3 regions of the Faecalibacter sp. genome follow, and region 3 is predicted to be linked to each of the others. Evidence: riboswitches for the same ligand, from Rfam matches in the RefSeq annotation. Region 3 holds a riboswitch; each other region holds the start of a gene.
The links. Region 3 has a riboswitch for cobalamin ahead of cobT (nicotinate-nucleotide--dimethylbenzimidazole phosphoribosyltransferase). Riboswitches for the same ligand answer to the same signal wherever they lie in the genome.
Positions count from the first base shown of each region.

Region 1: it holds a riboswitch for cobalamin, as region 3 does, so the genes downstream of both, AC1QSP_RS10970 (acyl-CoA thioesterase) here and cobT (nicotinate-nucleotide--dimethylbenzimidazole phosphoribosyltransferase) in region 3, are expected to answer to the same signal.
Region 2: it holds a riboswitch for cobalamin, as region 3 does, so the genes downstream of both, AC1QSP_RS05015 (TonB-dependent receptor) here and cobT (nicotinate-nucleotide--dimethylbenzimidazole phosphoribosyltransferase) in region 3, are expected to answer to the same signal.

Region 1 covers NZ_CM169987.1:2,337,756-2,347,883, forward strand. The annotation lists gene AC1QSP_RS10960 (M28 family peptidase) at 1-864, shown strand, start outside; gene tnaA (tryptophanase TnaA) at 901-2,277, opposite strand; gene AC1QSP_RS10970 (acyl-CoA thioesterase) at 2,403-2,810, opposite strand; adenosylcobalamin (AdoCbl) riboswitch at 2,892-3,037, opposite strand; gene AC1QSP_RS10975 (LOG family protein) at 3,132-4,283, shown strand; gene AC1QSP_RS10980 (hypothetical protein) at 4,332-5,150, opposite strand; gene AC1QSP_RS10985 (hypothetical protein) at 5,156-5,971, opposite strand; gene AC1QSP_RS10990 (hypothetical protein) at 5,981-6,835, opposite strand; gene AC1QSP_RS10995 (helix-turn-helix domain-containing protein) at 7,035-7,622, opposite strand; tRNA gene AC1QSP_RS11000 (tRNA-Met) at 7,770-7,842, shown strand; tRNA gene AC1QSP_RS11005 (tRNA-Met) at 7,851-7,923, shown strand; tRNA gene AC1QSP_RS11010 (tRNA-Met) at 8,030-8,102, shown strand; tRNA gene AC1QSP_RS11015 (tRNA-Met) at 8,111-8,183, shown strand; gene AC1QSP_RS11020 (suppressor of fused domain protein) at 8,271-8,906, shown strand; gene trxA (thioredoxin) at 9,119-9,484, shown strand; gene AC1QSP_RS11030 (amino acid permease) at 9,521-10,128, opposite strand, start outside.
Region 2 covers NZ_CM169987.1:1,092,867-1,102,994, reverse strand. The annotation lists gene AC1QSP_RS05025 (DUF6580 family putative transport protein) at 80-652, shown strand; gene AC1QSP_RS05020 (YncE family protein) at 726-1,862, opposite strand; gene AC1QSP_RS05015 (TonB-dependent receptor) at 1,859-3,853, opposite strand; cobalamin riboswitch at 3,963-4,148, opposite strand; gene AC1QSP_RS05010 (NINE protein) at 5,524-6,096, shown strand; gene AC1QSP_RS05005 (GIY-YIG nuclease family protein) at 6,101-7,762, shown strand; gene AC1QSP_RS05000 (HNH endonuclease) at 7,874-8,587, shown strand; gene AC1QSP_RS04995 (ATP-dependent nuclease) at 8,649-10,128, shown strand, end outside.
Region 3 covers NZ_CM169987.1:1,320,865-1,330,992, forward strand. The annotation lists gene AC1QSP_RS05980 (MutS-related protein) at 1-182, opposite strand, end outside; gene AC1QSP_RS05985 (hypothetical protein) at 404-1,339, opposite strand; gene cobC (alpha-ribazole phosphatase) at 1,478-2,029, opposite strand; gene AC1QSP_RS05995 (adenosylcobinamide-GDP ribazoletransferase) at 1,996-2,802, opposite strand; gene cobT (nicotinate-nucleotide--dimethylbenzimidazole phosphoribosyltransferase) at 2,804-3,832, opposite strand; cobalamin riboswitch at 3,956-4,083, opposite strand; gene AC1QSP_RS06005 (cold-shock protein) at 4,486-4,788, opposite strand; gene AC1QSP_RS06010 (DUF389 domain-containing protein) at 5,200-6,480, opposite strand; gene nhaA (Na+/H+ antiporter NhaA) at 6,608-7,789, shown strand; gene AC1QSP_RS06020 (3-oxoacyl-ACP synthase III family protein) at 7,845-8,903, opposite strand; gene AC1QSP_RS06025 (catalase family protein) at 9,092-10,045, opposite strand.

The sequences.
Region 1 (10,128 bases), 1.0 Mb from region 3:
GGGACAGCATCTGTGACGGGTGATATTATCGATATTCCTGCTATAAATATTTCGTATGAAGATGGTTTGAAGATCAAGCAAATGATTGCATCTCAAAAAATGGTTGCCAAAATAGATATGAAAAATGATGTGGGACCAATGAAGGGACGCAACGTAATTGCTCGTAGATTAGGAAAAGAATTACCTCAAGAAAAAATTGTACTTGGAGGACATTTGGATAGTTGGGATTTAGCCAATGGTGCAATTGATAATGGTGTTGGTAGTTTTTCAATCATAGATGTGGCTCGAACTTACAAATCGTTGAATTTAGAAAATAAAAGAACAATAGAATTCGTACTTTTTATGGGGGAAGAGATTGGTTTACTAGGCTCTAAACATTATGTAAATCAAGCTTTAAAAGATGGTTCAATAGAGCAAATTAAAGCGATGTCTAATATGGATATGACAACAAATCCAAAATCTTATTTTTCAACAATGAATTCTTCAAAAGGATTTTTAGATCATTTGTCTAAAGATGTGCGTCAATATATAACTGATTTTAAAGAGAATTCAGTTGTAAATGTTGGTTTGCATTCAGATCATCAGCCTTTTATGTTAGCAGGAATTCCGATTATTGGTTTGTCTGATAGTCAGTTTAAAGAAGGGGCATTAAATTGTTACCATGCCGATTGTGATACATTTGATTTTGTGGAAGAAGTTGGTTTAAAAAACAACGTGATTTTAGAAACATATTTACTTTATAATTTAAGTAATTCATCACAATTTCCTTCTAAAAGATGGACAGATGAAGAGACTAAAAATGAAATGATTAAAGGGAATTTAGAAACTCCCCTGCGTATTTCAGGTGATTGGAGATGGAAATAAATAAAAATCCACCATTTGGTGGATTTTTTATGAAGATTATTTTTCTTTCAATTTAACTGTAAAATGTCTTAAAATATCAGCTTCCCAAGTAATCTCGTAACCAGACTTGATTTCTTCACGACGATCAAAAATGTTTTTTAATGCAACAGCAATATAATCCATATGACTTTGGAAATATGTACGCCTTGGAATAGCTAAACGCAATAATTCTAATTTGGGATAGCGATTTTCTCTCGTTTCTGGATCGCGATCGGCTAATATCGTTCCAATTTCTACACCTCTTACCCCAGCTTCTTTATACAATTCAATTCCTAAGGTTTGAGCAGGAAACTCTTCACGTGGAACATGAGGTAAAAATTTTACAGCATCTATAAAGATGGCATGTCCACCAATTGGTTGTTGAATTGGAATTCCATATTCAATTAGTTTGTTTCCAAGGTACTCCACTTGTGAAATTCGAGATTTGAGATAAGGATATTCTGTCGCTTCATTTAGACCTTGTGCTAAAGCTGCTAAGTCACGACCAGCTAATCCACCATAACTTAAATAGCCTTCATAAATGATTCCAAAATTACCACATACTTTATATAGCTCTTCGTTGTTTAGTGCAATAAATCCACCAATATTAACTAATCCATCTTTTTTTGAAGACATGGTCATCCCTTCACCTAAAGCAAAAACGGTTTTGCAAATTTCTTTAATGCTTGCGTTTTTGAATTCTTCCTCTCTTTCTTTAATAAAATATGCATTTTCAGCAAAACGTGCAGAATCGAAGAAGATCGGAATTCCGTATTTGTCGGACAAGGCCTTAACTTTTCTGATATTATCAACAGAAACTGGTTGACCACCAGATGAGTTACAAGTAATCGTGATTAAAGTAAAAGGGATATTTTCTTTTCCATATTTCTTATAAACTTCTTCAAGTTTATGAAGATCGATATTTCCTTTGAACGGATGAATTAATTCACTATCAAACGCTTCATCAATTGTACAATCGATAGCATGGGCTTTTCTAAATTCAATATGTCCTTTTGTTGTATCAAAATGTGAATTTCCAGGAATAACATTTCCTTCTTTGACTAAGGCAGAAAATAATACGTTTTCTGCAGCACGTCCTTGATGTGTTGGTAACACATATTCATATCCAGTGATCTGATTTACCGTAGATTTTAATTTTTGAAACGATTGCGATCCAGCATAGCTTTCATCACCTGTCATCATTGCTCCCCATTGTTTATCAGACATTGCTCCTGTTCCGGAGTCAGTTAATAAATCAATAAAGACTTTTTGACTTTCAAGATTAAATAAGTTATAATCTTTTTCTTTGATCCATGCTTCACGCTCTTCACGTGTCGAAGGATAGATTTCTTCCACCATTTTTATTCGAAATGGTTCAGCGAAAGGTAGTTCCATCATTTTTTTGTTTGCTTTTGAATGTTAAATTTATAAAAGCTAAACGAGAAAAATGACTAAAAATTGGAGTAAAATAAAAAATCCTTAACGCTATAAGGTTAAGGACTTTATTTTTTTCTGATTAATTAGTCAATTACGGGAACTGGTCTTTTATTTTCGTTGATGGCAACTAAAGTAAATGTACCTGTAATGGCTTTATCACGACCATCTCTGTACATACTTTCAATAAAAACATCAATCTGTACATCTAAACTTGTACGACCTACACGTACTACTTTCCCTACGAATTCGACTAATGTACCTGCAGGAATTGAATGTTTAAAATCAATTTTATCACTACTTACCGTTACAATAGGCTTACGACAAAAACGCGTTGCTGTCATAAAAGCGATTTCATCCATTAAATACATTACTGCACCACCAAACATTGTTTTATGGTGATTTGTATCTCCAGGAAAAACAGCTTTAAAAACACGTGTTTCAGATTCAATAATTCGTTGTTCAATTAACTCCTCTCTTGTTTTACTTTCCATTTCTTTAATCATATCTACACACTACTTCTATTAAAATGTATATGTGATAATGTTTTTGTGGTGATTGAGAATAAAATCTCATTTGAATAGAGCTTCAATCCGCGAAAGCATTATCCATTAGGCCCATCAATTGGTAATCTGACTTTTCATGCGATCATGAATTACAGTTGCGCGACAGTTCGTGATTTTCACACGATTCCCCAATTGTTGAGTCCGAGCATTTTGCAAAGATAGAGAGATTCGTGTAAAGGAATGTTTTAATTAACGTATTATTTTATTGCATAATTCTTGTACCTTCAACATCAACTGATTTAAAAAACGATGAAAATAAAATTGATTAAAAATTTAATCCATAATGATAGAGAGTGGAACGACTTTATTTCGAGCTCGAATAACTTAACCAATAAAGTTATTCAAGATGTCAATTTCTGTACAAAAAATGTAGATTGGGAGAATTTAATATTAGACAATACTTCCTTTTTAGGATGTACCTTTCGCAAAGATGAAGCTATTCCATTAATTGAAAGAGGCGCATTTGTTTATCCTAAATTTAAGGATTTGCCTTATAATCCGTATCGAGGGAAATTATATTCATGGCAAGAATTAATGGAAGGATATTCAAAAGATCATGACAATAGTATAGATATTAATATTTATAAACATTTTATAAAACATAAATACAATCCACCCGTTTCAGAAGCCTTAGCTCAACGGCTACACGATCATTCCATTGATGATGCATTAAGAAGAATCCTAGAATATGATGACTTAGGCATGACGAAGAAAAAAGTCGTGGGATTTATGGGAGGTCATTCTACAAGAAGAGGAATACAATTTTATACCGAAACAGCAATTGCAGCACAATTAGCCACTCAAAAAGGGTATTATGTAGTAACTGGTGGTGGTCCTGGAATAATGGAAGCTGCTAATTTGGGTGCATATATGGGGAATTATTCTAAACAAGAATTATTTGATGCGATATCGATCTTAAAGGATTTAGATTTTGATAATATAGAAAATCCTGATTATTTAGCGAAAAATTTTCAAGAAAGATCGTTAGAAGTTTTAGCGAAATATCCGAATGGAGCAGAAAGTTTAGCTATTCCGACTTGGTTTTATGGGCATGAGCCGTCTAATTTATTTGCCACTTATATTGCAAAATATTTTTCGAATAGTATTCGTGAAGACATATTGCTTACCATTAGTTTATATGGATTAGTCTTTGCACCAGGTAGTGCAGGAACAACACAAGAAATTTTTCAAGAAGCTGCTCAGAATCATTATGGTACCTCGGGATATTATAGCCCTATGGTATTTTTAGGGAAGAAAAGATATGTAGAAGATACTTCGATTTATTCTGTTTTACATCAATTAGCTCAAGGTAGAGTGTATAAGGATTTACTCTTTTTGACAGATAGTGCTGAATTAACAATTGATTTTATTGAAAAACATCCACCAATACGTGTATCATAAATTAAAAAAGCGAACGCATGCGTTCGCTTTTTTCCTAACATAACTTAACTAAGGTGTCTGATATTGTTCAACAATAAACGTTGACTTAATATTAGCGGGGGTTAATAAACTTTGAGTTGTTGAGTTAAAAGTATTAGTTCCATCTGCTGTAACAGCATTTTTTCCTATTCTTAAATATTCAGTACTAGCAACATTTCTTCCCCTACAAGCAACAGCAATATCATATGAAGTACCTACGGCAAATGGTTGATTATTTCCATCTCGATCAATAACTCCAGAAACAGTTATAATTTTAAATGAATTACGATCTCCAATGATTACTTCTGGTCTTATGACCTTTAATTTATAACTGTTATTTCCTTCAGACGATTTTTTAACAAAAAAACCACAGGTATAACTTACAATATTATTATTTGTTGATCCAGTTCGAGTGTATTTTAGTACCATAGTTTGAAATTGAGCACTAATACTATTTGTAGGTGTATCAAATGTGAATGATGTTTTTAAATCTGGCATTAAAACCCAACTTTTACCACTTGTATTAAGAGCATCATTTAAGTTATCAGGTGTAGTTTGACTAACATCATTGATTAATAAACCATTCGTAGATTCCAAAATCATTTTATCTTTAATCATGATAGAACCTGTAAAATCAACAGGTTGTGGTAAATGATCCCATCCTGGATATCCATTATTTAGAATTTTATAATAGGTATTCTCAGCTCCGGTAGGATTCGGAGAGATTAATTGACCTCTAATCAATAAACTCTCAACATCTAATAAGGCTTGAGGATCTTCAACTCCAATACCTACTTGTCCGTATAATTTAGGAAAAGTTAAAAGCATTAATATATATAGATATTTCATAGGAATTAATTTAGAGGTTCAAATACATTGATTTTTAAAAATGTCTTAGCAGTAAAATTATTGATGTTAGAGTCTAATGCTCCACCAATTGTAAGGCCGCCAGAATAATTTCCGAAACTATTTCTTCTCATACAACCAATTTTGACATCATAGTTTTTACTAGGATTAAAGGTGAAGTTTCCTTCTGATTTTATTTCAGTAGATAAAGTGAAATTAAAGAAAGGAGAAGAATTCGAACCTAAATTACCTGTAATTATGCGTACACCTTTTAACTTATAATCTCCAAAAGTTGTTGAGTTAGTTGTAGATTCAGCTACGAATATACCGCAAGCAAAATTTACCCCAGACCTAGCATTATCATCGCTTCCACTAATTTGAGCGACACTTTCCATAGTAATAAAAACTTTAGAGTTTACACTACTCACTTTAAAAGTTGTATCTTGATTATTTTTCGGTAATTCTTTCCAATTATTATTCATTATTTGGTCGTAACTGTATGAATAATTAGAATTTGATACTGCCTGATTAGAGCTTATGGATAAAGTAGTATAATTATTTAAAGATTTTGAGAATAATAGAAAATTTAAATTAGGAATAGATGTATTGTCAATTGGAATTACTTTCCAAGAAGGATCAACAGAAGGACCATTCGAGCTATAAATCATACCCGGTAAAGCACTTTCAAGATTAATTTCTTCAACTTTTACGTCTCCCTGTACTGTTAATGAATAGGCAGGATCTGGATCATTTGTTCCAAACCCAACTTGGGCAAAAGTATTTACAGTAAATAAACTGATAAGTATATAGATAAATGTTTTCATGGAATAAGATTATAATTGATATAAAATATCTAATTTCACAATAGGACGATCCGAGAATTGAGATATGTGATCATGTTCAGGTTGACCAATACGTAATTCCATATTATTTACGCTTTGATTCATTTTCTTACATGCTACAAAAAAGTTATACTCTCCAATTGGAAAATCTTTAATGGTATATAAAAGATTAAAGTTCGTATGCTGAGTCGTTTGATTAGTGATCCAATTCACTTGTCCCACACGATATGCTCTTAATTTAGCTGTACTATCATTGGAACCATGGGCTTTAGAAAATAATCCACAAGCATACTGTGCATTACTCGAATTATTTATAGTGGTGGAGGTATTTGTATTTCGAAGTTGAACTCCAGTTTCAATATGAATATTAATATTATTCTTGCTTTTTAAAATATTGAAATTCTTATAAGTTCCATTTTCTTTAAATTCAGCAATTTTTTTCCATCCGTTACTAAATGTTTCTGCATTAATATCAGCATTGACATAAGAATTTATATCACTTGATGTAAATACTGCACCAGTAGTACTTGTCGTAGTATAGGTGTTCTCGATGTAATACATTCCCTCTTCAATTAAGGAAACTGGAGGGTTTACCCATTGTGGCTGTAATTGTCCATTTACGGATTTCATTTGTAAAACTTGACCGTTTTGACCATTTCCAATAGATTGATGAGGTTCATTCGTCGTTTTAAAAATGCCACGAACATTAAGTTTTCCATCCACGTGAAGTGCCGCACCAGGTTCTGGTACGAAATTTGGATCCATAGAAATCCCGACTTGTGCATTGAGATTGTTAAATAAGAATAATGCGGGTAGCATTAAAAATTTTAGATAAATTTTTACCATAGTGTTATAGATTAAGTTATGTGTTAGTTTTGCTAAGTTAGTAAGCTTTATGCTGAGGATTTAATTGTATTCTGTTCGTATTCAGTAAAATGGATAGATATAAATACTAAAAAGCTTTATTTTAAAGAATTTATAAACTGATAAATTCTTTTGGCTGAATTATCCGAAATCAAGAAAATTTCCCTAATTTTTAAAGTTTTTAAGTGGCTAGCTCTTTTAAATCGGCTATGTATTTTGATGGTGTTAACCCAATATTTAATTTAAAGAAATGGGCAAATTTGCTGTGAGAAGAAAATCCAGCTTCTTCAGCTAATGCACTAATTTTATATTGATGAAGTTTAGGGTTTTCATCCAGTTGATTGATAATATATTGAACTCTTAATAAATTGATATAATTATTGAAATCTCGATCACTATGTAATTTTATAATATGTGATAAGTATTTCGTATTTGTTCCAAGTTGATGAGCAACTTTTGTAAGGGTTAAGTTTTTTTCTAAAAAACCTTTTGATTCTTCAAATTGAATTAATTTTTTGAATAGTTCATTCTTTTTTTCTTTAGAAATTTTTAATTCATAAGAAGATGAAATTTCTTTTTTTGTTGCCATAGGAATAATAGATTCGGTATGACTTAAATGAATTTCTGAATTTTTTTTGCGAAGAATAAGATAAATTAACGTACCAAATATGGCAATTAACATTAATGTATTGAATAAATTCAATACAACAGGAGATAAATTTCCGTATAAGAAAATTGCTCCTATTTTAAATAGGGCTATTGTCTTCATTGTTTAAGTGTTTAAGTTATGTTTAGTTAGGATTGTAAAAATAGAGATTAAACGTAAAATCGGAAATACCTATAATTGGGTATTTTTTTATTTTAATGGAAATAGTTTGCAGATTAATAAATCCTTAATATATTTGCAGTCCAATATCGCGAGATGGAGCAGTAGGTAGCTCGTCGGGCTCATAACCCGAAGGTCACAGGTTCGAGTCCTGTTCTCGCTACTAATTATCGCGAGGTGGAGCAGTAGGTAGCTCGTCGGGCTCATAACCCGAAGGTCATCGGTTCGAGTCCGGTCCTCGCTACTAGTAAGAGAGTTTCAATTTTTTTGAAACTCTCTATTTTTTTATAAAAAAATAAAATATTTAATTTGTTTGTGTAAATATATTATGTATATTTGCAGTCCAATATCGCGAGATGGAGCAGTAGGTAGCTCGTCGGGCTCATAACCCGAAGGTCACAGGTTCGAGTCCTGTTCTCGCTACTAATTATCGCGAGGTGGAGCAGTAGGTAGCTCGTCGGGCTCATAACCCGAAGGTCATCGGTTCGAGTCCGGTCCTCGCTACTAGCAAGAGAGTTTCAATTTTTTTGAAACTCTCTTTTTTTATTCAATAATTTCTCTTTTTTAATTGGTTAGAAGTATTTTTGTATTATGAATTTAGAAGAATACAAAAAACAATATAAACAAGATCAAGCGGTCGGCGCATTAGCAATCGAAGAACGTTTAAAACTTGTGTATGGAGATTTAGAACCTCGTTTTTATTCTCCTCAGACTATGTCTTTTCAAGGAGGTGAAGATCCGATAGATGGTGTCGCAGTGTATGATGTGAATGGATATCATCATTTGATTTCTTATGGAATGTCACATTTATATTATAACGAGCAAGCGGTTGGAGAAGAATTTAGTAAATGGGGATTCGAATTAACTTTTCGTGTAAAGCCATTTGATGGTGACGAGGGGCAAGATCCATTTTGGGTCATTCAATTGATGAATAATCTTGCTCGTTTTGTAGAAGAAACTAAAGTCTGGTTTAATGAATATCAATTTTTACCGCTTGGAGGTCCTATCCGCTCGGATGCGGAAACCGATATTGTAGGAATTGCTTTTGTGAAAGATGTTGATTTGGATGAAATGGAAACACCTCACGGAAAAGTGATCTTTTTACAAATGGTGGGATTAAATGCGGAGCAATTAAAACGTTTAGAAAATAATTCAACAACTGAAGAGGTTAAAGCATTATTGAATGACATTCAGTCGTCTAACCCAAAATTTATTTGCGAATTATAACATTTTGTTATTATTTAAATTGTAAAATGTTAATTATAAGCTAATTATCAATATTATATTAGTCTTTGGAATCTATTTTGTTATATAAGTAGATAATTATTGCTCAGTAGTTAGAGTTAATAATTTTTCATAGGTTTAGGTTGGTAATTAAGTGAAAACTTAATGGAAGCACTCCTTGCGAGTGCTTTTTTTATACATTCGTATAAAGAACAATGATGAATTTTATAAAAAATATTTTCTCTAAAAAAGGAACCCAAGAAATACAGAAAGAAGAAACTATGACATTTGAAGAAATAATTGCATCAGAAAAGCCTGTTCTAATTGATTTTTTTGCGACTTGGTGTGGACCTTGTCAAATGATGGGACCTATTTTGCAACAAGTAAAACAAGAGTTAGGGGATGATGTGAAGATACTAAAAGTAGATGTGGATAAATATCAATCGCTATCCGCACGTTATCAAGTTCAAGGTGTGCCTACATTTGCGATTTTTAAAAAAGGACAATTGCTGTGGAAGCAAAGTGGAGCAAGACCAAAAGAAGAATTAGTTCAGATTCTGAATCAGTATATTGATAAATAAAAAAATCCATCTCAAGAGAGATGGATTTTTTTGATGTTATTGTTTGGCTTTATTTCGTTTGACCAATTGATAAGCGATATATAAGAATAAAAGCCATGCAGGGATTAATTCAACAGAGATTTTTAATCCAGTAAACCACATGATGACTAAAATTCCAACTAAGAATACTAAACAGATGTAGTTACTGATGGGATACATGAATGAAGGGAATAAGGTTTTTGTCCCTTCAGTCTCTTTCTGTTTACGGTATTTTAAGTGGGTGTAAGAAATCATTATCCAGTTAATGACTAATGATGAAACGACTAATGACATTAAAATTTCAAACGCTGATTCAGGGATGATTTTATTGATTAAAATACATACAGCAGCGAAAACTGATGACACTACAATTGCCATTACGGGAACACTATTTTTACTTAATTTCTTTAAAAATTTAGGGGCATTCCCTTGTTCTGCTAAACCATATAACATTCTTGAATTACTATAAACAGAGCTGTTGTAAACCGACAAAGCAGCTGTTAATACGATTAAATTTAAAGCATTGGCAATGATTCTAGAAAACTGAATGTTTTGCCCGAATAATTCAATATTTAAAGATTTTAAGTTGTCAAAAACGGTTACGAATGGACTACTTTCTACGGTAA
Region 2 (10,128 bases), 230 kb from region 3:
GTAAGATCTTTCTTTCTATCGATTGATTTTATACAATTTTCAGACTGCTGTTTAATAATTAAAACCAAAAAATTATAAAATGAAAACAGCAAAAATTAATGTAAAACAAATTTTAGTCCTAGCACTTATTCTAATGGTAGCTTCAACGCGACTAATGACATTTTTACCCAACTTTTCTCCTTTAACTGCAATTTGCTTATTTGGTGCAGCTTATTTTGCAAAAAAGTGGCAAGCCTTTATTATTCCATTAGCATGTGTATGGATCAGTGATGTGTTAGTCAATAATTATATTTATGGAGAATACTTCGAATCATTTACGTGGTTTTACCAAGGATTTTATTGGCAATATGCAGCATACTTAATCATTGCTTTACTTGGAATTTTAGGGCTTAAAAAAGTTACGCCTTTACGTGTTATGGGGATGGGATTAGGAAGTACAATTTTCTTCTTTTTATTTTCAAACTTTGGAGTTTGGATTTCATCAGGCATGTATGCAAAAACTTTCGAAGGATTAATTCAATGTTATGTAGCCGGAATCCCTTTTATTAAAGGAACTTTAATTGGAGATTTAGGATTTTCAGCATTGTTATTTGGAACATTTGCACTAGCACAAAAACAAATTCCAGATTTAAACGTCAATTCATTAAAATAAAAAAACGCTCTACTTAGTAGAGCGTTTTTAGTTTCTGTTATTATTCTAACCACAGTATAAATGACAGATTTTTTTATTGATATACAAATGCAAGATGAGCAGGAATATTTCCTCCTGTTGTTTTCCATTTTAAAGTTCCATCTTTTGCAAAACAATAGATATAACCATCCGATACATAATTTGCAGCATCAGTTATAAAAATATCACCGTTAAATTGGTTCACAGCTATACCGTAAGGAGTCTCTATTTGATCCACTATGGGATTATTAATTAAACGATCACTTACTTGTTGCTCTGTTCTAACATTAATGATCCCATACGTCTTTTCATAACTGAATGTTTCGTAGCTGAATTCATTCGAGTAGTAATACAAATAATCTCCGACTATAGTAAAGTTGGATACGGGGATATTAAATGTTTTTTTGATTTGATGTGTTCTCGAATCAATCACATATAGATTAGAAGCTACATCATAGTAATTTCCACGTGTTGTCACATACAAATCTCCATCACTATCTTTTTTAATTCGATGCAGATTAACTTCCACATCTATTTTTTGTGTTTCTGTAAAGGTATTTAAATCAACCACTGATACAGTACGATCATAGTCAGGATAACGATATCCTCCTGAATTTGCAACGTATAAATTTTGACCTACAATTTCCAGTTCATCCGGTTGATAACCGACGGTCACTTCTCGACTAATCGCAAAGTTTATCGTATCAAATTCTACAACTTTACCTAAGGGTGCGCTTGGATCAGTCGCTATCGGTCCAGCATAAGAAGTAGCATAACCTTTTCCATCTTTAAAGGTTAAGTATCGACCATTTTCTAATGGTATCGTAGCAATATGACGAGCTGTCTTCACATCCATTACTTCAATAAAATTCGAGGCATTAATCACAGAATACAACTTGCCTCCATAAATTTTAATATCGTTTCCTACATCACCCAAAGAACGTACTATTTCAGGATTCGCAGTACTATAAATATTACGACTATACGTTCCCGTTGTTAAGTCCATAAAATCAATCGAAGCTTTGTTCGATCCCATATTCCCTTCATTCAACAGGTAAAATCCTGTAATGGCTGTAGGCTCTGGCTGTCCAATAACTTCTTGATCATTTCCTACAATACGATCATCATCATTACAACTGAATGTGGCAAATGAAAGCCCCATCAATAAACTAAGACGAATAAATTTTCTCATAAATATGCACTAATAATTAATTTAAATTGACGACCTGGCATTGGATAATTTAAAACGATATCATAATATTTATTCATAATATTATTGATCTCGAAAGATCCATTTAAGCGGATGTTTTTTAATTCAAATGATTTCTGAATCGATAAATCGTGCGTAAACCAAGGTTTGATATAATTGTATTTGTTGTTATTTTGATTAGCATCATAACGTTCTCCTACATATAGAAAACTATAATTAAATCCCCATGTCCTATAAGTGGAATTCATTACAAATGAGCCACTATGTACAGGGACATAAGGTATTTGATCCTTATAATAACTTCGGTTAGGTGAAGTATAATCTTGGGCTTGTTGATAAGTATAGTTGAGCGTTGTTTTTAATACTAATTTTCCGACATCAAACGCACCTTGTAATTTAACATCTGCTCCTTTGATTTGAACTTTTCCAAGATTCATCATCATCCATCGGAACATACTTCCATTAGGTGCAGCTATAATTTTATCTTCAACTTCATTATAATAAGCATCTACCTTAGCGTTCAAATAATGCAATCGGCCTAATTTCTTCCACGTATAATCTAATCCCAAATTATACTGATTGGTATATTCTGGTTTTAAATTCGAATACCCGATGTTAGTGTAATACAAATCATTGAACGTTGGCATTCGAAATACTCGTTTATAAAAAGCATTGATATAGAATTCTTTGGTATTCAATGGTTGATAACTTCCTATGATCGTTGGTGTCCATACGGTTTTATCTGGCGCACTGGTATTCATTTCCACTTGTTCTCGCACAAATGATCCCAATATACTTCCTTGTAATTTCAAGTGTTTAAATTGATAAGTAGTAGCTAACGCTACTAATTGCGTATAACGTTGTGGATAAGAAAAGTTTTTTAATGTCGCATCCAATTGATTGTATTGAAAATCATAAGCTACATTCATATCCCAATTGGATTGGATTTTATAGTAATGAGCCGACGAAAAATAAAATTCTTGTTGGGTATATTTATTTTGTGTTTTTATGGATGAAACAGTATCAACATAATGCGTAAAGTCGTGCGCATATTTTAGATTGATTCGCGATTCAAATTTTCCCCATTTTTTTTGGATACTTCCTTGTGCAAAATAATTTTTATCCGTTAAAGTTTGTCCTTTTGCACCAAATCCATTCCGAATAATGGCAGCGGGTATACCACGATCAGACAAATAACTATAGCCTTTTACATTCCAATTTAAAGTTCCGTGCTGACCATAAAATCCAACTTCAAATCTTTTAGCCTCTATTTGCCCATCTTTACGAATAGCAGTTGTATCATGCGCTATACTGTTATCTGCATTTCGTTTTATTACACGAAATTTATATTCTCCATCACTTTTTACATATTCTGTACTGATTGATGTAGAAATTTTATCACTGATTTTATATTCAAATCGTGCTGATGGATTAATCAATTGGATAGATCCAGTCTTGTAACGTACTGTTAAATTGTAATTCTTTGATTCAAAAACTGGTTTTTTAGATTGTAAATAGATGGAGGATGCTGATGCATAATCTTTTGCAGATTGAAAAATGTTACTTTTTTGACCATTATACAACGAAATACTTTCTAAATCATCTAATGAATATTTACCTAAATCCACCACACCATTTTGTGCATTTCCTAATTGTATGCCATCATAATATACACCCACGTGCTGACTTCCCATACTACGGACATCAACCGTCTTCAGACCACCTACACCACCATAATCTTTTAGTTGAACGCCAGAAAAATAGCGTAAGGCATCAGCAACAGTATGACTGTTCAGACGTGTTAATGTTGCTCCCTCTAAAGTTTGAGGCGCAATTAGTTCTAAAGGTTTTGAATGATTGAGATTTACTTGTTGCAAATGATACACAGAATCTTTCACCTCTTGTCCATCAACAAAAGATCCTAATCCTATAATACAAAGGCAACAAAAGTAAAGCTGATATATAGTTCTCATTAGCATTTTACGTTTGTTGCTAACGAGAATATAAAGAAGTTAATTTAAGCTACACCTTTACAGGTATTCAGTTAAATTAGTATTCTTCGCTTTAGGTCCCGAAAGCAAATCAATTCTTATACTCTTGGTAGGTCTTCTGACTTACTCCATTCTAAAAACCTTCCCATTCTTAACTGGAACAGTGGTATTTCTTTTAGAACTTTTACGGAGCTTACAGCAGCGGGTTTGTTCAGGATTTTCACCTGATTCCCTGTTACCGAAATGTTACTTTCGCACCAAAAGTGGTTCAAATGTATCATTTTTTTACTGATTTACAATATGCATTTATGTTAAGGATGAACTTTAATGTTGTCTTTCGCGATCTTAACATTATTTATAAAGAAACAAACATTTGTCATCCTAAACTGGTTACTGTGGTCACTCAAAGTACGGTCCCTGAGGCCCTCGAAGCGCGGTCCCTGAGGCCCTCGAAGGGAGCATAGTCGAAGTTGAGGATCTCATCAAATGAGTAACACTCACAACCCTCAACCCATAACTCTTTCCCCACTTTGAGTAATTTTCGTTGCTCCAGCAAATGAAAATTGTATCGAAAGATTAGACAATAAAAATATTGCCTGAAAATCGCAGACGTTAAGAAAATAAATTGAAGAAGAGATCAGAATGAATTACCGAGCGATAGCGAGTGATTTAATTCATTCCTCGGAATCAATTTAGTTTTAGTCGAAGATTTTAGCAATGTCTTTTTTGGTTCGTTTTTTTGACGAAAAAAATGAACATAGAGTAAATATTAAAATCTGTCACCCTAAAGCACGGCCACTGAGGCTCTCGAAGGGAGCGTAGTCAAAGTGCAAGGTCACATCCAGCTAGTCACCCTGAACAGGTCACTGTAGTCACCCGAAGTGTGGTCCCTGAGGTTCTCGAAGGGAGCGTAGTCGAAGTGCAAGGTCACATCCAGCTAGTCATCCTGAACTGGTCACTGAGCATAGTCGAAGTGGAGGATCTCATCAAATGAGTAACACTCACAACCCTCAACCCATAACTCTTTCCCCACTTTGAGTAATTTTCGTTGCTCCAGCAAATGAAAATTGTATCGAAAGATTAGACAATAAAAATATTGCCTGAAAATCGCAGACGTTAAGAAAATAAATTGAAGAAGAGATCAGAATGAATTACCGAGCGATAGCGAGTGATTTAATTCATTCCTCGGAATCAATTTAGTTTTAGTCGAAGATTTTAGCAATGTCTTTTTTGGTTCGTTTTTTTGACGAAAAAAATGAACATAGAGTAAATATTAAAATCTGTCACCCTAAAGCAGGTCCCTGAGGCCCTCGAAGGGAGCGTAGTCGAAGTGCAGGATCTCATCATACGAGTCATCCTGAACTCGTTTCAGGATCTCATCATGCGAGTCACCCTGAACAGGTCACTGTAGTCACCCGAAGTGTGGTCCCTGAGGTTCTCGAAGGGAGCGTAGTCGAAGTGCAAGGTCACATCCAGCTAGTCATCCTGAACTGGTCACTGAGCATATCGAAGCGTAGCATCTCATTACCAGCATAAAAATATTGTATTCAGAAATAATATTTTAAAAAATTGAAAAATGTATAGAAATTCTATTATAAAAAATTCAATATTTTCGTTTATAGTTTATATATTTTACACTTAAATATAAACCTATGAAAAACAAAACAGTAGCTATATTGTTAGCTTTATTATTAGGTGGTCTAGGAGGCCATCAATTTTATCTGGGTAATAATGGTAAAGGGATTCTTTATTTAATCTTCTGTTGGACATTTATACCTGTTATTATTGCAATTATAGACATCATTTTACTTTTAATGATGAGTGAAGATAAATTCAATAACAAGTATAATAAAAGTATGACTATTCAACCAATTATTCAGAATTTTCATCATTATCATAATTCTTCTGAACCTGCTGTTATTAAAAGTAATCAGTTACCAAAAGAAGAAACTAAGATAAGAGACGATTCAAAAGCCTATTTATCTTATATCAAAAATACTGACTTAGAAAGTATTGAAAATGGAAATTACACTGAATTTTCTTATGAATGGTACTTAAAACAAATGATAATTTATTTCAGAAAAACTTTAGAATATTCAAAAAAAGAAGATTCTCCAAATTATTCAAATTTTAAAGATTTTGAGAAGAAAGTTAATGAGATGAACTTATCACGTAATGTCCCAGAAATTAATTATTGGGATTATTTTTCAGCATTTTTAAATTAATAGTATGATAGAAGTTTTATTAATTATTGTATTAGCAGTTCTTTTAACGATATACTTTTTAAAATCTAAAAATTTAAAAGAAGAAAGCATAAAATTAAAAGAAGATAACCACCACTTAAAAAATGCGTTGGATTCATTTAAATTAAAATCTGAAACTTTAACAATCGAGAAAGAAGCATTGATTGAAAAAAATCAAAAACTTCGATTACATAACAACGAATTAATTATCTATCAGGATATTTTAGATATTCAAGCAGAATGTGAACGTCTTAAAAAGAATAACGAGATAGTATGTAATCAATTAAGAAATGAATGGTTTAATACAATCCATCAAGCTAAAGAAGAAGCCAAAACAATTCGTAATGAAGCAAATGATTTTGCAAAAAGAAAAACAAACGAAATATCATTATTATATGATAGTGCTTTAAAAGAATCTCAGCGAATTGTTGAAAATGCTGAAAAAAGAGCTGAAAACATTGGTGGTGATGCTTACAGAAGTTTGCGTGAAGCTGATCGTATAGCTGATACAATCAAAGCAATGAAAAATGTTATCCAAGGTTATGGAAATGAATACATTATTCCTACTTATACTATTTTAGATGATTTAGAACAAGAGTATTCTCATAAAGATGCTGGTATTGAACTGAAAAAATTAAGACAAAACAATAAAAAGTTGATTACTGATCGTAAAGCTGCCGAATGTGATTATGTTGATCCAGAGCGTAGAAAAACAGCTATTGATTTTGTTTTAGATGCTTATACAGGTAAGGTAGATTCTATTCTATCAGGAGTTAAAAAGGATAATTATGGTATTCTTTTACAGAAAATTAATGATGCTTTTGTGTTAGTAAATTTCAATGGGAAAGCTTTTAGAAATGCAAGAATAACAAGAGAATTTCATGAAGCTAAAATTGAAGAATTAAGATTAGCAGTGATTTTACAAGAATTAAAAGCCCAAGAATTAGAAGAGCAAAGAGAGATTAGAGAACAAATCAGAGAAGAAGAAAGAGCGAGAAGAGAATTTGAAAAAGCAATTAGAGAAGCTGAAAAAGAGGAGCAAACTTTAAAGAAATTAATTGAAAAAGCACAAAACCAAGTTGCCAAAGCGAATGAAGAACAAAAGTTATTATTCGAAGAAAAATTACGTGAACTAGAAGAAAAATTAGTTCAAGCAGAAGAAAAAAATCAGCGAGCAATCTCAATGGCTCAACAAACAAAAAGAGGCAATGTTTATATTATTTCAAATATTGGTTCGTTTGGTGAAGATGTCTTTAAAATTGGTATGACGAGAAGGCTTGAGCCTTTAGATCGTGTTAGAGAGTTAGGCGATGCATCTGTTCCTTTTGAATTTGATGTGCATGCAATGATTTATTCGGATGATGCTCCTGCATTAGAGAGGCAACTACATCGTAAATTCTTGACTGCACAATTGAATAAAATCAATCCTAGAAAAGAATTCTTTAGGCTCTCATTAAATGAACTTAAATCTTTTGTTGATGAATTAGGTATTGAAACAAAATGGACATTAAAAGCCGAAGCAAGACAATACCGAGAAACATTAAAGCTTGAGGAAGAAATGAAAAATAATGAAGAATTGAGAGAACAATGGGAAGATTACCAAGAAGAAATAGATCCTGTAACTTTTGAAGATAGTATTGAAGAATAAATTTATAATTAAAACCTCAACTCCCCAGTTGAGGTTCTTTTATTTCTAATTCTATTTTCATTTTAATAATAATTTTTTAATACATTTATTTTCAATTAACTAACTTTTAATATGAATCAATATACTAAGTCAGAATGGAAAAAATTTCGTGATGAACTAATAGAATTAGACAATTATAAATGTAGAGAATGTAAAAGATCTAATTCGGAGGTAATTCTTCAAGTTCATCATAAAAGATATATTCCTGGGCATTTACCTTGGCAATATCCTTTAGAAGATTGTGAAACTTTATGTAAATATTGTCATGCCGTTAAACATCAAATTATTAGACCTTCAACAGGATGGGAATTCATTACACAAGAAGATTTAGGAGATCTAAATGGTACATGCCAAAATTGTAATACAACTATTAGACATATGTTCCTTATTCAACATAAAGATTGGGGTATAATGGAAGTAGGTACAAATTGTTGTGATAAGCTAACAGATACAATTTTAGCATCTAACTTAGTCGAATCTCAAACCAGTTATTTCAATAGAAAAAAGCGATTTTTAAATTCGATTCGCTGGAAGCAAGATAAAAATATATATTTTATATCTCAAGGTTCATTTGAGATTCAAATTCAAGAAAAAGATAAAGATATTTTCGTCTTAACAATACACAATATTCAGGGTAAAAACCTTTATTATTCTTTAAACGAAGCAAAGGAAAAAGCTTTCGATGTTATTGAGAGTAATATTTTTCTAGATTATTTAAAAAAACATAATATACCTTTTAAAGATAAAAAACAAAAGAAAAAATCTAATATCAAAAAGACTTCGTAATCTTTATAATAACAATATTACATATACGTTTAATTAATGTTATTTTATTAATTAAACGTATATGTACATATCAAAAATAAATATAAATAATTTTCGAAACTTTAAGAGTAAAGAAATTGAATTTAACGACGGTGTAAATGTTATTATAGGACATAATAATGCAGGTAAGACTAATTTAATAAAAGCATTATCTCTAGTGATTGACTCTAATAATTCTAAAAGATTAGAAGTAGATGATTTTCATAAGAATATAACATTATCAGAATTAAAATCTGCTCCTCCAAAAATTAGCATTTCTATTACTATAAAAAAAGGTAAAGAAGAGGAACCCGATGACTTAGTCATGATTTCAAATTGGTTAACTAAATTGGATAATGATTATGAAGCTGTATTAACATATGAATTTTTTCTCCCAGAAAAAAAAGTCGAGGAATACATTGCTGAAATGGAATTAATTGACAATGATGATGATAAGGCAGTCTTCAAAGCTTGGAAAATTTTAAAACATAATTTTATAAGATATTATGTATATAAAATTTGGGGTGGTGATATTGTTAATCAAACTACTGCAGACAATGAATCATTAAAGAAAATTGATTTTCAATTTCTTAATGCTATTAGAGATGTTGAGAGAGATATGTTAACGGGAAGAAATACATTGCTTAGAGAGGTATTTGATTTTTTTATGGATTATGATATAAAAATTAATGAAACATTAGGTGATGTACAAAAATACCAGCAAATAAAAGCTAAAAAAGAAGAATTCTCAACAAAAGCAGATGTGCTAATTAATGAGCTTGATGAAAGGATAAAACTAGGGAAAGATAAGATTTTGGATTATGCTAAAAGTACAGGTGCATCATTTAATAAAGCTACTCCCAACTTCGAAGGTTCGATATCTGAAAATGAGATGTATTCAGTATTAAAACTTATAGTTGAATATGAAAGCGGAATTAAAATTCCTGCAACCCATAATGGTTTAGGATATAATAATTTAATTTTTATGTCTTTACTTCTAGCAAAAATGCAAGTAAATGCAGATGTAAATTATTTAGATACAAATGCTAAGGTATTTACTACATTAGCAATCGAAGAACCAGAAGCTCATCTACATCCAGCAATGCAATATAAATTCTTAAAATTTTTAAATGAGAATAAGGAAGAAAAGAAAGTTAGACAAATATTTGTAACGACTCATTCAACGCATATTACTTCAGCTGTTTCATTAGATGAGATTATCTGTTTACATAATGAAAATGGAGAAACAAATATAGGCTATCCAAGTAAGGTTTTTGAAGATGATAAGAGTAAAAAATATGTTCAAAGGTTTTTAGATGCAACCAAATCAGATATGCTTTTTGCTCAAAAGGTACTATTTGTTGAAGGGATTGCAGAACAACTATTAATGTCAATATTTGCAAATTATATGGATGAATCTCTAGAAGACAATCATGTTGCTATAATTAACGTAGGTGGACGATATTTCTCACATTTTTTAACTCTTTTTGATAGTGAAAAAAATAATTCAATACCTAAAAAAA
Region 3 (10,128 bases):
GCCGACTGAGTTTTATTGATGCGATTAAACAAGGATTGCCCTTCAATGATATCTAAATCTTTGTTGTATACATTGTTAAAAAATTCTCCATCAAAATGATGAAATAAATTGGGCTGATCATCTTTAAAAATAACATCCAAAGCATGTAAAGCGTCCTCTAAATACGTGATTTTTTTTCCCACATTCGTGGATTTCACCACGAATACCATAAACACAAAAAATAAAGCGAACGAAACCAATAAAATTGACAAATTATCTTTTGAAACATAGAAATAAAACGCTACTGCAAAAAGTACAAAAAATAATAAACGAAGATTACTCAATATACTTTTTCGATTTTTAAGTAAGCTTAAGTCGGTTTGAAATTGAGATTGTAAGTTGGAATATTGTTCCATTATTATAATTAGTTGCTTTGATTAATGAATTGATTTACGAGAAGTGATAATTTCGCTGCACCGTTTTTATTGAGGTGATCTGCATCTTGAAAATCTTGAGTTGTAAAAATAGAATCATTTTCGAAATAATTTAACCATTCTACATGTTTATATTTTGTACTTAAGTCTAAGGTGGTTCTTCTCCAATGATCCAATTGTTGGGGATTTATTCGCGAATAATAAAAATGAGTTACCGGAGTAGAAATCAATATGATTTTAATCCCTCGCTTAGCACTCCATTGCATCATTTCTTCCAAAAGATTTACATGCATCCGAATTCTAGTTTTGATTTTATCATCCTTCAAATTTTGGGTATGATTCTGTACGGCATGAGCCGCACTTTTTTCCCAATCGATCTCTTTTTTAGGAATTCTCCGGTCATTAAAACCATTGTGATCGACAAAAACAAAAGCTTCTGTATTTTTAGATGCTCGATTCAAACGTTGCCCATTGCGCTGAATGGATTGATTTAAAATTTCCAATTGGTTTTCAACTTGAAACGTATGCGAATAAATTGAATAATAAATATTGTAGTTTTTAATTTTATGGGCAGAATTTCCATCTTCTAATGCATAACCATAACTAAAATAAGAAATTGGTATAATGATGGTTTTAAGGCGCGGGAGTTGAGATTTTACTCTATCCCATATTTTAGCATCTAAATCGATGGATTGAGACGAATAAGCTAAATTGAACGTCTTTTGATCGAAAAATATTGGATTCAGCCCCACATACGTATGAGAACTTCCCAATATCAAAATTTCAACTTCATCTTTTACCTTTTCAAAAGAATGTAGTTTTCGAGTAAAATCATTCGGGATTGCACGTAAGAAAAACTCAAACGAAACCGTAGAAATCCATAAAATTTCGAGCACACATAAAATAATGAAAAGTACTTTTTTCATGGTGTAAAGATAGTCTCAATTCCACTGAAAAAAGAAACACGATTCATAAATCTGAACCGTGATTATCCTTTCATTTTATAGTATATAACATTCTTAACCTTCGTTCACAAATCATTTAAATTGTAACTGATTTGCGCGTTAAGATTTTTGTAGAATTAAATCATACGTTGAATCGATCACCAGCACTTCACCAAAATGGATTGGAATTTTAAACGCATTTTTTAGCTTTAATTCTAAAATTATAGCCCAGAAGCAGCGTATAATCCCCGCATGCGTTACAATTAAAACTTTATCATGGCTAAGATTTGCCTTCAATGAACGATAGAAATCAAATACACGATCATACACCTCTTGATACGTTTCTCCATGAGGTGGAGAAATTACATCAAAATTTTGAGACCAGTTAATGGATTCTTCTTTAGGAATATCATTCCAATGTTTCATTTCCCAATTACCAAAATTCATTTCTTGCAATCGTTCATCCATAATAACATTATTAGCGATTTGCTCTGCTAAAGCCATACAACGTTTTAACGGACTACTATAGACCGCATCAAAACTTTGAGGTAATTTTTGTTGATAATCTATAACTTCATCCAAAAATGTATCAGCTAAATCCACATCATATTGACCATAACAAGTTCCTTTTGGAACTGCTACGGAAGTATGTCGAATGATATATATTTCCATAAGGCAAGTATGGTTAGCAATATAACTCCTTCCGCAATTTGTTCAACTGCACCTAAACAATCACCCGTATAACCACCAATCCATTGTTTCAGATAGGATTTGAAATAAAAAATCAAAAACATAATTGGAATAAACACCCCTAAAAAAAGAGGAAATTGGAGTATCAAAATGCTCACAGGAAATAAACCAAAAATGTATACTCCTAAAATTTCTTTCCATGATTGTTTTTTAGCTATAGGTTTTGCTTTACTGGTTTCATCCAATCGAATATAATCCAATAAAAAACAAAGTTGAATAGCCGTAAATCGTGCTAAACTGTGATAAATGATAAATAGTAAAAAAATCCAATGCATACCGAACGGAAGCATCATATTTACTAAATAAAACAACGTATAAAATTTAATAGCCAGTTGAACAAGGGATGCAACCATTCCGTAGGTCCCCACACGAGAATCCTTCATGATATCAAGGATTTTCTCTGTTGTCCATCCCCCTCCAAATCCATCAAAAAAGTCTGCCAAACCGTCTTCATGAAAAGCACCTGTAGTTAGTATCCCTACAATAAAAGATGCAAGTATGGCTAATTCTATAGGAAGAATAAATTGAGTCAAATAAAATCCTATAAATGAAATCGCCCCTACTACATAACCTATCAATGGAAAGTAACGTGTCGAAGCATTTAGTTTTTCATCCGTATACGCTACATTCACTCGTATAGGAATTCGAGTATAGAACATAATGGCGATTAGAAATAATTGAAATTGATGTTTCATTTTATTTGTTTGATACTCCTGCACTATCAAAACTTGCCATTTTATTTAGAAATGCAACAGCATTTTCTAACATGGGATAAGCTAAGGCACAACCGGTTCCTTCTCCAACTCTCATGTTGAGTTGTAATATGGGTTGAACACCCAAATGAGCTAACATTTTTTGATGACCAATTTCATTACTGTTATGACAGAATACAGCGTAATCTATTATCTCAGGATGCATTGCATAAGCGACTAAAAATGCACTGGTTGCGATAAATCCATCTACCATTAGTATCATTTTTTGTTTGTATGCTTCGATCATTGCCCCACATATTTGGGCCACCTCAAAACCTCCATAGGTTTGTAAAATTTCCATTGGATCTGATAATACTCCATGATAATCATTCGCTTGTTGCAACAACGCTTTTTTACGTTCTAATTGTTCATCATCTAATCCTGTTCCACGCCCAATACATTCGTCCAAGTCTATACCCGTAGATTGATGCATAATCATCGAAGCAGAGGAAGTGTTACCAATTCCCATTTCTCCAAAACCAATTACATTACAACCTGTTAATTTTACTTCTTGTACAATTTGAGCAGATAATGTTAAACATTGATTTAATTGCTCTCTTGTCATTGCTTGATCAATTATAAAGTTTTTGGTTCCATATCCAACTTTAGCATCAATTAATCCTTTAATGTTACCAAAATCATAATTAACTCCCGCATCAATGGTTTTAATGGTTAAACCATTTTGTTTTCCAAAAACGGTCACCGCTGCTCCACCCTGTAAAATATTCATTACCATTTGAAAAGTGACTTCAGGTGGATAAGCACTTACTCCTGCTTTTGCAACTCCATGATCTGCTGCAAATAATAAAATGTGAGGATTCTTTAATTCGGGTTCTAACGATTGTTGAATTTTACCTATTTTAAAGGCCAGTTCTTCTAACATTCCTAAAGCCCCTAATGGTTTTGTTTTAAGATCGATTTTGCTCTGTAAAGATTGGTCGAAAGTGATTTCTTTTTGTGTTTCAGCTTGCATTATTTTATCGTTTTAATGATTTCAGTGTTAACCTAAAATTCCAGTAACATTATTTTGTTACGATTGAAATGCATGAAAGAAATTCACCTCAACAACTTGAAGTGGATCACCATAAATCATCCCGCGGAATTATAGTAAAGCATAGGTATCCTGACTTGTAGATTAAACCTACTTACAGTTGCGCGACAGTTCGTGAATTTCACACGATTCCCTATTTACATCGTTGTAATATACTCTAATGTAAATGTAATTGATATTTCTGAAATAGAGGAAAAAACTAAAAATAAAACGTTTATCAATATAACATCTCGTTGATATCAATTTTTTTGAAGTGGAATATATTTTGATAAATAATTAAATATCAATTATATAAATCATTTTTAGTATTATTATATCATTCAATTTTACTAGTTATTCAAGGGTTTACACTTAATCGTATACCCTTGATTTTTTCCATTAAAAGATTAAATGGATGAATATTTAAACAACGTAAATTTGATTAATCCGATGAAAGAAAAAATGGACAAAAAAAAGAGCCATTTCAAATGAATTGAAACAGCTCGATTTCTTAATGAATAATAAAAATATTTTACCTTCATATAAAGATTATAGTACGAAAACTATTTTCTAAATCTAGAAGATATATATGGATATTAGATTCTTTTAACACGTGTAGCCATAGGTCCTTTTTGACCTTCTTCTACGTTAAAAGATACTCTATCATTTTCTCTGATACTATCGATTAAATTTGAAGTATGAACAAATACTTCTTTTCCTGTTGATTCTACTGTAATGAAACCAAATCCTTTTGTTTCATTAAAAAACTTTACTGTTCCTTCTTGCATAATTGTAATTTTTTGTATTTCTACATGATAAATGGGAGAATATTCGAATTGTTTCACCGAAATATCTAAAGGAACTAGACGATTAAAATAAAATGAGTACTTCTCCTTCAATTCCCCCGGATTTATTATCGTTTAGCGTGTGATAATAGCACGTAATATTGGAGAATTAAAATTCAATAAAATTGAAAATACTTTAGGTAATAATTTAATGGAAAAATACAATTGTTTTAAGAAGTGTATGACCGCAGTCAAAACATATAAAAAATGTATGTAAACAATTAAGTTTATAACTATAATATCTAAACTCTGATATTGGTACAAATATACAATGAATAATTGGATAAATAACAACTTTATAAGAAATTAGTTTAAATATTTCGATTTTATTAAAATTATAACATTTGAAATATTAAAATTTTAATAAAATATAAAATCACACTTAAGATAAAATCCAATTAAAATATTTTAATCATTCCAATGATTTAAGAAGAAGGATATATCCATTTCTTCAATAAAATTGATCTAATTTTTAATTAAAAATAAACTATCACGTTCAAATTTTGATTGTAACCAATCCTTTAATTTTTTATCATCAATGGATGCATTGGATGAATACACTACGACCAAATGATCTTTTATGGAATCTTTTGTTATATACTGCGTGGTCTTTCCAAAAGAAATGGACTGAATCGTAGGAAATAATATTTTTACTTCTTCCACCGTTTTATAATCCCCTACTTTTTGATCCTCCAATTGTTTGATCAATTGTTTGATACGAACATCTTTTTCGGCATCTAATGAATTATTTGTTTGTAATTCTTTTAATATTTCATCTTTCAAATCAGATGAATTTTGGCGAATATCCAATTGAGTTCCGTTGATTTGATAATTTTTTAATCGTTCATTAAGATTTTTAATTTCTATGGAATCAAATTTTTTGGATAAGAACGCTAATTCAATCTTTTTAGGGGATTGATTAAAATTAGTTTTTTTATAAATCAGAGTATAACCTTTATCGGCAAATTCATTTTGAATAAAACGTTCTACATTTTGCGTAAATTTCTTTTCTTCTAAAAGATTAAAAGCCAAATAAAAACTTGGAATGACCAATAATGAAACCAAAACTGTAATAGCAATCCGAACTTTTTTATCAAATGCTTCATTTTGAGTTTTAACGGGTTGATATTTTAAATATTTTAAGACTAAAAATGTTGAAATCCCAATAAAAAAACAATTGATACTGTATAAGTATAATGCTCCTGCAACGAATTTAAAATTCATTGTAGCGAAACCAAATCCTGCTGTACAAAGTGGAGGCATAAGCGCTGTGGCTATCGCAACACCCGGTATAGGATTTCCTTTATCTTCTCTGGTAATAGAAACTGCTCCAACAATTCCTCCAAAAAATGCAATCAGTACATCATAAATTGTTGGAGAAGTACGCGCTAATAATTCGGATTGTACATCTTTGAAAGGACTGATATAAAAATAAAGTGCGGAAACTATAAATCCAACCACGGTGGCTATCAATAGATTTTTAACGGAACGTTTCAACAAATTAAAATCATAAGTTGCCAACGAAAAACCCGATCCTACAATGGGTCCCATTAAAGGAGAGATTAACATGGCTCCAATAATAACTGCCGTAGAATTGACATTAAGTCCTATCGAAGCAATCAAAATTGCACAAGCCAAAATCCAAAGGTTGGCACCTTTAAAGGATATATTCTTAATTACATCCTCACGTACTTTATCTTTATTCTCTTCGCCTGTATGTAAATTGAATAGATTATAGATTTTCATTATCGATTATTTTTAAGTTTAGGTTAAGTCTTAAATTATCATATTCTAATCTAGTAAAATATCTTGATATTATTATAGATATTTTAAATGTTATATCTTGCGCAATTATCAATTATAACTATTAAATATGACGCAAAAAATCAATTTAAAGGTTTTTAAAGATTTTGTACAATCGAGTAATTTTGGTGGAGCTTTGCTCTTTATCTGTGTGATTTTATCTCTTATTGTCGCTAATTCACCTTTAGCCGAAACACTTCAAAGTATTTTAGACACTACAATTGGGTATGAAAATGAAAATATTCATTTAAAGTATAGCATCAGTCTCTGGATAAATGATGGTTTGATGGCTATTTTCTTTTTACTTGTAGGACTAGAAATTAAACGAGAAATTGTAGAAGGTGAACTTTCTTCTCCTAAAAAAGCCATCTTACCCATTCTAGCTGCTATAGGAGGCGCTATTGTTCCAGCATTGATTTATATTTTCTTAAATAATGGTTTAGATACATCTGAAGGTTGGGGTATTCCTATGGCTACAGATATTGCCTTTGCCTTAGCGGTGATTTCTTTATTGGATAAACGGGTACCAACAAGTTTAAAAATCTTTTTAGCTGCTTTAGCCATCGTTGATGATTTAATTGCGATTTTAGTTATTGCCATCTTTTACTCTTCAGGGATACATTTTGACGCATTAGCATATGCAGGTATAGGGATGATAGTTTTAATTGTCATGAATCGAATGAAAGTTCAAAATCCTTATTTATACCTTATTCCAGGTGTATTTATTTGGTATTTTGTTCATCATTCAGGTATACATGCTACCATTGCTGGTGTATTAGTAGCATTAACATTACCTACCAATGAGACAGATGTCGAATCTCCTTTAGAAAAACTCGAGCATGCGCTTGTAAAACCTGTCAATTTTTTAATTATTCCCATTTTTGCATTCGCTAATACAAATATTACTATACAATCAGAAATGATCGAAGGATTAACTTCTCCTTTGGGATTAGGAATTGGATTAGGTTTATTGATAGGAAAGCCAATAGGTATTGTTACCACGACTTTTATATGTTCCAAACTAGGTATTGGTCAATTGCCATTAAATAGTAATTTAATGCATATGGTAGGTGTCGGTTTATTAGCAGGAATTGGATTTACGATGTCGATTTTTATTTCCATTCTATCGTTCAGTGATCCTCTTCATGTGGAAGAAGCTAAACTTGCAGTTCTTTTAACTTCACTTCTTGCAGGAATTATTGGATTTATCGTGCTTAAAATGGCAGGAAATCCAAATAAAGATAAAATATAAAACACAAAAAGCTCAGAGGTTTCTGAGCTTTTTTTTATTTCAATTATTTTAATTTCTAAAATTGATAGATAAAAGTATTGATGTTCATACCGGCACCCACTGATGCAAATATAACGACATCTCCTTCGTTAATTTCATGATTTTCTACCTCTCCGTTCAATATCATTTTTAATAAAATAGGCACTGTTGCAACACTGCTATTTCCTAATTTTTGAATCACCATAGGCATAATATTTTCCGGAACTGGCATTTTAAATTGACGATAAAAACGATTAACTATCGCCTCATCCATCTTTTCATTAGCTTGATGGATTATGATTTTACTGATGTCTTGAATTTCATACGGACTATCATCCAAACATTTTTTCATGGCTTGAGGCACTTGAGTTAATGCAAACTCATAAATTTTGCGTCCAAACATCTTAATGTATTTTGTATTTGGACAATTGGAATTGTTATATGATTTTCCAAAAAATAAATAATCTTTTTCTTCATTTGCAAATGATGCAGATAAGTGTGCTTTTATTCCTTTTTCATCATTTGATTTTTCAATCACTACAGCTCCTGCTCCATCTGCATAAATCATCGTATCACGATCGTGTGGATCAACAACGCGAGAAAGTGTTTCTGCTCCAATCACCAAACATCTTTTGGCAACTCCAGCATTAATAAAAGTATTCGCTTGGATAACAGCTTCAACCCAACCTGGACATCCAAATAAAATATCATAAGCCACGCAATATGGATTTTTAATTTGAAGCAAATGCTTTACTCGTGAAGCTAAACTTGGTACAGTATCCGATTGAATGGTATTGAATTTCACATCACCAAAATTGTGAGCAAAAATTATATAATCTAAAGTTTCAGGATCAATGCCCGCATCAGATATTGCTGCTGTTGCTGCCATATACCCTAAATCAGAAGTTACTTGATCTTCCCTAGCATAACGACGTTCCTCAACGCCTGTAATTTGCTTTAGTTTTGCGGCAATCGTCGCATTGTCTTGTGTTAAAGTTTCTCCTTGTTCGTTTAAAAAAGTGTGTTCGTTAAAGAATAAATTGGAAATGGTTTGGGTAGGAATGTAGTGACCTACTCCAGTAAAAAAATTTGGCATATTTGTATTCTGATTGTAATCGTAATCGGATACAATTTGCAAAATTTTTAATTGTTAAAACTAAAATTACGGTAATTAACAAAATTTTATCATGCCTATTATCAAATTTCAAAAAAAATCGAATGAATATTATTGATATACAAATATTACTCAATAAAACAAACATTTCTTTAAATCAATTATTTACATTACGATTGACGCGCTTTTAGGGATGATTGATAAGCATAATTCCGTAATTTTTGTATTCTTCCTACTGGTCTCAAATTTACTTTACTTTCAAAAGGATTAAAGGACAATGCTTCTACGTCAGCACTTAAAGGATCTAATAACTCATCACAAATAATTTTTCCAACTTTTATAAAAGGTGAATTTGTCCATTCCTTATTCAGTCGATTTATGGGCTGTTTTTTTTCATTATATGCAAATTGAATATATAAGTCTGCGTGATAGGCTTTATTTACTTTCATAAATTCTTCAATTGAAGAATATTCACCAACTTCTGAAATTGGTTTTAATTTTATTTTAATCAAATGATGGCCCCAACGATAAACTCCAATGGAGTGATAATCAAAATGCATGATAAATTTGTTCCGATTCTTGAACAATATAAATCCATGTTTAAAAAGATCTTTATACATCATCGCTGGAAGTGATGTGATTAAATGATAATTTAACCCCAACAAATGATTCAACTTTTTTAACCCTTTTTGTGAATATAGCCCATTAATATGGATAAATACTTTTAAAAAATGCTTTACTTTTGTAAATGGAAATAATGGAAAATTAACCAAAGGATAATTGGCCCAAGTTTCGTTCCCTTTTAAAATTTTTAAGGCAAGGCCAAAGGCTGGTAAATGAAATCCATTGACCAATTTGAGATGTGAATTAGAAATACGTAACAAAACATCTAATTCCTCTTGAGGGAATAAACCTTCATTTATAATTTCATTATCAAATAATATTTTACCTTTTAGAGCACCATATGTTGTTGCATGTACATCTCTTGTTTTGTAATTAATGTCGTTTACTTGAGGAGTTTTTCGAACATATGATTGGATAGCATCACCAAGTTCAGCCAATATTTTTATTTCTACATCGGATAAATGGTCATATGTTGGATTATAAATTAATTTATTCTTCATACTTTACCTCATCAAATTTAAATCCATAAAAATATGATTTACACATAAATAAAACCCATTACTCTAAATTTGAATAACGGGTT